3 regions of the Pseudoalteromonas sp. H103 genome follow, and region 3 is predicted to be linked to each of the others. Evidence: predicted binding sites of a transcription regulator. Region 3 holds the regulator's gene; each other region holds the start of a gene.
What was found. The regulator sigma-54, encoded in region 3, starts transcription at its own class of promoters, with help from an activator protein. The targets are predictions, from matches to a motif close to GTTGGCACGNNNNTNGNNT.

Region 1 (2,277 bases), on a different contig from region 3:
AAGTTTTTACTCAGCACTCACCCAGAACTAATAGATGTTAGTTATTGGAAGCAAGCACAACAAAATATAAAAAACGGGCAGGTAAGTCATATTTACCCCTACCCGACAGCACAGCGCTTTATTCACCACTGGTAAGCGCTAAAGGACACACACAATGAATATAAGTAAAATAGATTTAAATTTACTGGTTTACCTCGACACATTACTACGAGAATGCAACGTAACGCGTGCTGCAAATCAGCTAAGCATAACGCAACCCGCAATGAGTAATGGGCTTAAACGTCTGCGTAACTTATTTAACGACCCCATTTTAGTACGTACCAGCGATGGTATGGTACCCACTGAACGCGCTATTGAGCTTCAACCGGTTATTCGTGGCATATTAATGACCCTTGAAGAAACCCTCGCGCCTAATCGCGAGTTTGAAGCAATTCAAAGTAAGCGTGTATTTAGAATAATGGCCAGCGACTATGCAGCAAGCACCCTAGCCCCTAAACTGTTAAGTAAATTACATGAAGAAGCACCCGATACAACATTAGATATACTTACACCCAGTGACGTAACATTTCATGATGTTGAAAACGGTAAAGTGGATATGGCTATTAACCGCTTTGAAAATTTACCTCAATCTTTTCACCATAAACGTATATGGAAAGACAGCTTTTGTTGCCTGGTAAAAGCAGATAACCCAATTATTGAACACTTTAGTCTCGACAGCTATTTAAAAGCTCGCCATATATGGGTAAGTAAAACAGGTTTTGGCGTAGGTGTCGGTATGGACCCCAAAGATGTGCAAAAACTTGGCTGGGTTGATGAAGCACTGGCTCACTTTGGAAAACATCGCAACATTGCTACCTTTACACGTAATTACCATGTAGCTATTCACCTAGCGAAAGAGAAAAACTTAATTGCAACCTTACCTTCAAAAGCTGCCAATATTTATTTAGATGATCCGGGCCTTAAAATATTAGAGCCGCCGTTCCCTATTCCACCTTTTGAGCTGGATATGATCTGGAGCCCACTTTTACATCGTGACGCAAGCCATATTTGGCTACGCCAAAAAGTAGCCGAAGTAGCTGAAGAACTTAAATAACCTTATTACACTATATGATGTAAAAATTGCTAGGTTTAATATATCCGCACAAACCTAGCAAACTCAAAACTACATTTAAAGCACTATTTATCAAAAAGTTAAAATAAAAAATAAACATTGGAACGTGCTTTGCTTTTATTAAATGGAACTATACATTCATTTAATAAAAGAGGTCATTATGAACACCCATCAAGGAACAGAAGTAAATCATATTACTGACATCATTCAAGTTATGAACAGCGGCATCGATTTTTATCAAAAAGCACAAGAGAAAGTTGAAGACCCTGCAATTGGTGCACTTTTTCAACGTATGATAGATGCCCGAAAAGTGAGTGTAGAACGCTTACAACCTTATGCTATTAACGAAAAAGGTGAACGAGAAGACGGCTCATCTTTTGCTGTTGAAGCGAGACGTGCTTACACAGCGCTGCTTACTACATTTAGCTCAAATAACGATAGCACATACGTAAAAGAGCTTGAAGAAGTTGAGGATAAAACCCTTGAAGAAATTAAAGCCGCAATGGATAAGCCACAACCTGCGGACTGTGAAGCAGCTCTCGCTAAAACATTACTAACGATGCAAAGCTGTCATGCTGAAATGAGCCGCATGCAAAAGCACTAAAAGTAATAGCTTATACTACAACCCAGCTTTTTAGCTGGGTTTTTTATTGCTTTAAAATCATTTAACCTGTTTGAGTAACATGCCATAACATAATTCATACAAATATTTAATCTTATTAGAATATTTATTTAACTGTATTACTTTTCAGCTGTGCTAGTTTTGTTAATAGGATCCTAAAAACCTCGCTGTGGCGCCGCAGCTTTAATTAAAATAGTAAGGTCCAATATGAAAAATAAAACAGCTAAACTGCAAAATAACGCCGACGTAGACATGACCCCAATGCTTGATATTGTGTTCATACTGCTCATATTTTTTATTGTTACTACCTCATTTGTTAAACCCGTCGCCATTGAATTAAATCGACCATTAGACAAACCAAGTATTGAAAAACAAAGTAAAAATGCAGTTTTCAGTATTGATGCAAATAACGGCGTTTACTTTTCAGGGAGGTTAATTAACTTGGAGCACGTGTCGAACAACTTAGCCATGTTTGCAGCTAAATATAAAATAAGCTCTGTGCTTATAAAAGCAGATGAAAACAGCGAGCACAACACACTGATGA
Region 2 (2,277 bases), on a different contig from region 3:
TTATATCCAAGCTAACTTTACCTGATGAAAATGCATACGTGAGAAGAAAAGAGTTATTAGAATTTTGCGATGAAGACAACTCTTTATGTCCGGATATGAAGTCTGAAAGTAGTTTAGTTAGTTGGTCGCCAGGTGGTGGTTTTTTAGCCGTTTTTGCAGGGGACACCCAAGGTTTTTGGTTTGTACCAACTATTGAAATAACCAAGTCTGCATTTAATGAAAGGCATATACTCAAGATTGGACTTCATCAAACAACTAACCGCTTTAATATCGGTTTGTTTCATCAAACTGGAGGGTGGTTAAATAACGAACAGTATGTTTTTTCTTCAGGTATAAGTGGTGACAATTTTGTTTATAAGTTCAACACAAAAACAAAGGAACTTAAGGGTTTTCCTTTTGAGCTAAATGAAGGCTCTACAGTGAGCAATTTTGAAGAAGTGTTTGTAGATAGTTATTATTCGCAAAAAAATAGTTTTAAAATAAGTGATGTGGCTAAACAATTAGAAGAATTAAAATAAAAAGCGCCACTTGTGTTGGAGTAACAAGCAGCGCTGAGGAATAAGTTAAGAGAGGGAGGTATTAAATAACACTAATTTTATTTCGAATGATTTTAACCCCATCCATATTTTCTAAAAACTTTTGAGCTAGTGCACGCTGAAAACCTGTTTGTGCTTCACCGTATAAATCAACTTCCCCATTTTTTACCTGCACTCGAATATCGTTTAGCTCTAAATTAGGGTTAGTGCGTAATGTATTCGTTATTGATTGCTGCAAGTTAGGTTGAGTGGCTACACTGCTTACTACGGCCATGTTGGTTGCTGCACTTACCTTTGTAGCGCAAGCTAATAAAAATAAACAACAAAATGATACTAAAGCGATAGTTAACTTGAAGCGGTTCATAACTTTATCCTTACATTACGGTGAATAGTGCAGCAATTGTTTGCTGAGTTATTCTTACAGTTACAATTTCAGTGCCAAAATTAATGCATTGAAATATAAGGATATTTTATTAAGTGAGAATTCAGGTGGGCAATAATTACATTTTACTGAGTATGAGTTACATGCATGGGTTACATTTGTAACGGGTACAAAGGGCAGAGTCTATAAGGGTTTCTTTAAAAAGCCGGCTAATGCCGGCTTTAATATAAAAATGTTTTAGGTTACTTTTTCTTTTTAACCTTCGCTTTTTTCTTAGCTTTCATTTTTACCGGATCTTTACGCTTTTTAGCCGGCGGCTTAGCTTCTTTATGCTGCGGCTCAATACCTTTAATTACACGGCGTTTAAGTTTTTGCTCAATGTAGCGCTCTACTTTATATAAAATGCCAATGTCGTGTGCTTCAACAAGCGATATTGCTACACCTTTTTTACCAGCACGGCCTGTACGACCAATTCGGTGTACGTATACATCTGCGGTGCGTGGTAGGTCAAAGTTAATTACATGGCTGATGTCTGATACATCTATACCACGCGCTGCAACATCTGTAGCGATAAGTATTTTAGTACGGCCACTGTGAAAGTTTTCCATGGCTTTCATGCGCTTATCTTGTGGCATTTCACCGCGCAACCACGCCGCTTTAACGCCATTATTAGTAAGTTCACCAATTAGCGTTTCAAGGCGCTCACGCGTTTTAACAAACACAATAGCTTTAGTTACGTCTGGGCCATTTAGGGTGTTTACTAAAAGCTCTAGTTTATGGTGGTAATCATCCGCAAGGTGAACCCACTGGTGAATTTTTGCTTTTTCTTTGCGTGACGATTCAGCTTCAAGTAGAGCAGGGTCGTTTAGCGTTGTTTCTGCAAATCGTTCTACGCTGTCGCCTTCAAGCGTTGCCGAGAATAAAAAGCACTGACGACGGTTTTTAGCTTCGTCGCAGATACGGCTCATTTCTTTTTTGAAACCCATGTCTAACATGCGATCAGCTTCATCAATAATAAGCATTTCTACATGTTCAGCATGAAAGTTTTCAGTTTCTAGGTATTCCATTAATCGCCCTGGAGTGGCAATTAATACATCATTATTTTTTTCAAAAATCTCTTTGTGAGTACCGTAGTTAATGCCGCCCGTTACCACGCCAATTTTTAGGTGCGTACGTTTAGCAAGTAGTTCACACTGTTCATGAATTTGATATGCCAGCTCACGTGTTGGGGTCATTATTAATACGCGGGCAAAACCAGGTTCACGACGTGGAAAATCCAATAAGTATTGAATGGCAGGAATTAAAAATGCCGCTGTTTTTCCTGTGCCAGTAGGTGCAGATGCTAAAATATCGCGCCCC
Region 3 (2,277 bases):
ATATAAGTGAGCTTAATTTCATCATATTAATGTCGAGCAAGCTTCTCTTTGTGTTTAATAACTTGACGATCGAGCTTGTCAATCAACGAGTCTATGGCAGCATACATGTCTTGATGTTCGGTAGATGCAAATAACTCTGCACCACTTACATGGATTGTAGCTTCAGCTTTTTGGTTAAGTTTTTCTACATCGAGAATGACATGAACATTGTTTATATGATCAGAATGCCTTTCTAGCTTTGCAAATTTATTATTTACGTAGTCTCTTAATGAATCAGTAACATCTACATGACGACCAGTTAAGTTTAGTTGCATAAGCGTTTTCCTCTTTGTTTTGCGTCTTATATCAAACTCTTTCGTTGATTAGACGGTGGAATAGCCAGAGATTCGCGGTATTTTGCGATTGTGCGTCTAGCTACTTTAATTCCTTGCTCAGCCAATATATCCGCAATTTTACTATCACTCAATGGTTTTGCTGAGTTTTCTGCGGCAATCAGTTTTTTAATCAAAGCACGTATTGCTGTAGATGAACACTCACCACCATTTTCGGTGCTTACGTGGCTTGAGAAAAAGTATTTAAGCTCAAATATACCACGTGGCGTGTGCATATACTTTTGAGTAGTTACACGCGAAATAGTCGACTCGTGCATTTCTACCATTTCAGCAACATCGTTTAAAACCATAGGTTTCATGGCTTCTGGACCGTGTTCAAAAAAGCCCTGTTGTTGCTTAACAATACAATTAGTTACTTTTAGTAGTGTGTCGTTTCTACTCTCTAGGCTCTTTATAAACCATTTAGCTTCTTGTAAATGAGAGCGAATAAATTGACTGTCACCACTAGATTTAACTGTTCGTGACATAGCTGCATATTGGCTATTAACACGTATCTTAGGCATGCTATCTGGGTTTAGCTCAACTACCCAACGGCCTTTTATTTTTTTAACTGATACATCGGGGATCACATACTCTGATTCTTCCCTTACAATAGTATCTGCTGGCTTAGGGTTTAGAGTGTGAATTAACGTCATTACTTCTTTAAGCTCGTCTTCTTTGAGCTTAGTTTTCTTCATTAATGTACGATAGTCGCGAGCCGCTAATAGGTCAATATGATCGGTTAAAATCATCTTTGTTTCATTGATAAAAGGCGTATCTTTATCAAACTGATTTAGCTGAATACACAAACACTCTTGTAAGCTACGAGCTGCTATACCCACCGGATCAAACAACTGAATACGTTTTAAAACGGCTTCTATTTCATCAAGTTCAACTTCGCCTTCGTCGTCGTTCTCTTGATTAAAGCTTTCTAAAATATCTTCACAGCTTAGCGTTAATATACCTGAGTCATCGACTGCTTCAACAATCGCTATTGCAATTGCTTCATCAGTAGGGCTAAACGGCGTGAGCTGTAATTGCCACATTAGGTATTCGTGAAGAGTTTCGGTTGAAGCACCTTGATAAATAGACTCATCTTCTGGCATAGGGCCTGATGATGAAGCAGGAGCTGCGCTCATGTACTCATCCCAGCTTACATCCATAGCCATTTCGTCACTTACGGTGTCTTTAGTAAGTGCTTCACCACTGTCTTGCTCGTACTCGCTTGGTTTTTCGTCGGCATTAGCACTTACGGTTAATTCATCGTTATCTGCTTTTTGCTCGTTTTTGCCAGCTGATTCTTCCGTGTAATCTTGTTCATCTACTTCTAGAAGCGGATTGCTATCAAGCGCTTCTTGTATTTCTTGCTGGAGATCCAATGTACTGAGTTGCAACAAACGAATTGCTTGTTGCAGTTGTGGAGTCATTGTAAGTTGCTGGCCCATGCGCAGCTGTAATGATTGCCTCATGTATCTCTAACAATCCTTTTATGTTGTTATAATTAATACTAGCAGATGCTTAAAGACATGGCGTAAATGTTACAGCCTAAATTGCTCGCCTAAATAAACATCGCGTACCGTTTTGTCATTTAATACGTGCTCTGGTGTACCAGAAGCGATTAACTCTCCATGAGAAACAATGTAGGCTTTTTCACAAACATCAAGGGTTTCTCTTACGTTATGATCGGTAATTAATACACCAATCCCACGATTTTTAAGATGTTCTATTATTTTCTTTATATCTAACACCGATATAGGGTCTACACCTGCAAAGGGTTCGTCGAGCAATATAAATTTAGGATTAGCAGCTAGTGCGCGTGCAATTTCTACGCGGCGTCGCTCACCACCCGATAAAGCCATACCTTGGCTGTCTCGAATATGTTGAATACTAAATTCATCTAACAAGT

Region 1: ATS74_RS15110 (ferritin-like domain-containing protein) is a predicted target of sigma-54. The motif match lies at 1,210-1,228, and genes of this name have one in related genera.
Region 2: ATS74_RS14085 (BON domain-containing protein) is a predicted target of sigma-54. The motif match lies at 961-979, and genes of this name have one in related genera.

The regions. Positions count from the first base shown of each region.
Region 1 is NZ_LOFG01000017.1:162,956-165,232, reverse strand. It holds gene aceK (bifunctional isocitrate dehydrogenase kinase/phosphatase) at 1-135, shown strand, start outside; gene ATS74_RS15115 (LysR family transcriptional regulator) at 155-1,093, shown strand; gene ATS74_RS15110 (ferritin-like domain-containing protein) at 1,272-1,715, shown strand; gene ATS74_RS15105 (ExbD/TolR family protein) at 1,941-2,277, shown strand, end outside.
Region 2 is NZ_LOFG01000016.1:419,818-422,094, forward strand. It holds gene ATS74_RS14080 (hypothetical protein) at 1-518, shown strand, start outside; gene ATS74_RS14085 (BON domain-containing protein) at 580-900, opposite strand; gene srmB (ATP-dependent RNA helicase SrmB) at 1,161-2,277, opposite strand, start outside.
Region 3 is NZ_LOFG01000001.1:71,832-74,108, forward strand. It holds gene ATS74_RS00380 (PTS sugar transporter subunit IIA) at 1-22, opposite strand, end outside; gene hpf (ribosome hibernation promoting factor) at 27-314, opposite strand; gene ATS74_RS00390 (RNA polymerase factor sigma-54) at 341-1,840, opposite strand; gene lptB (LPS export ABC transporter ATP-binding protein) at 1,910-2,277, opposite strand, start outside.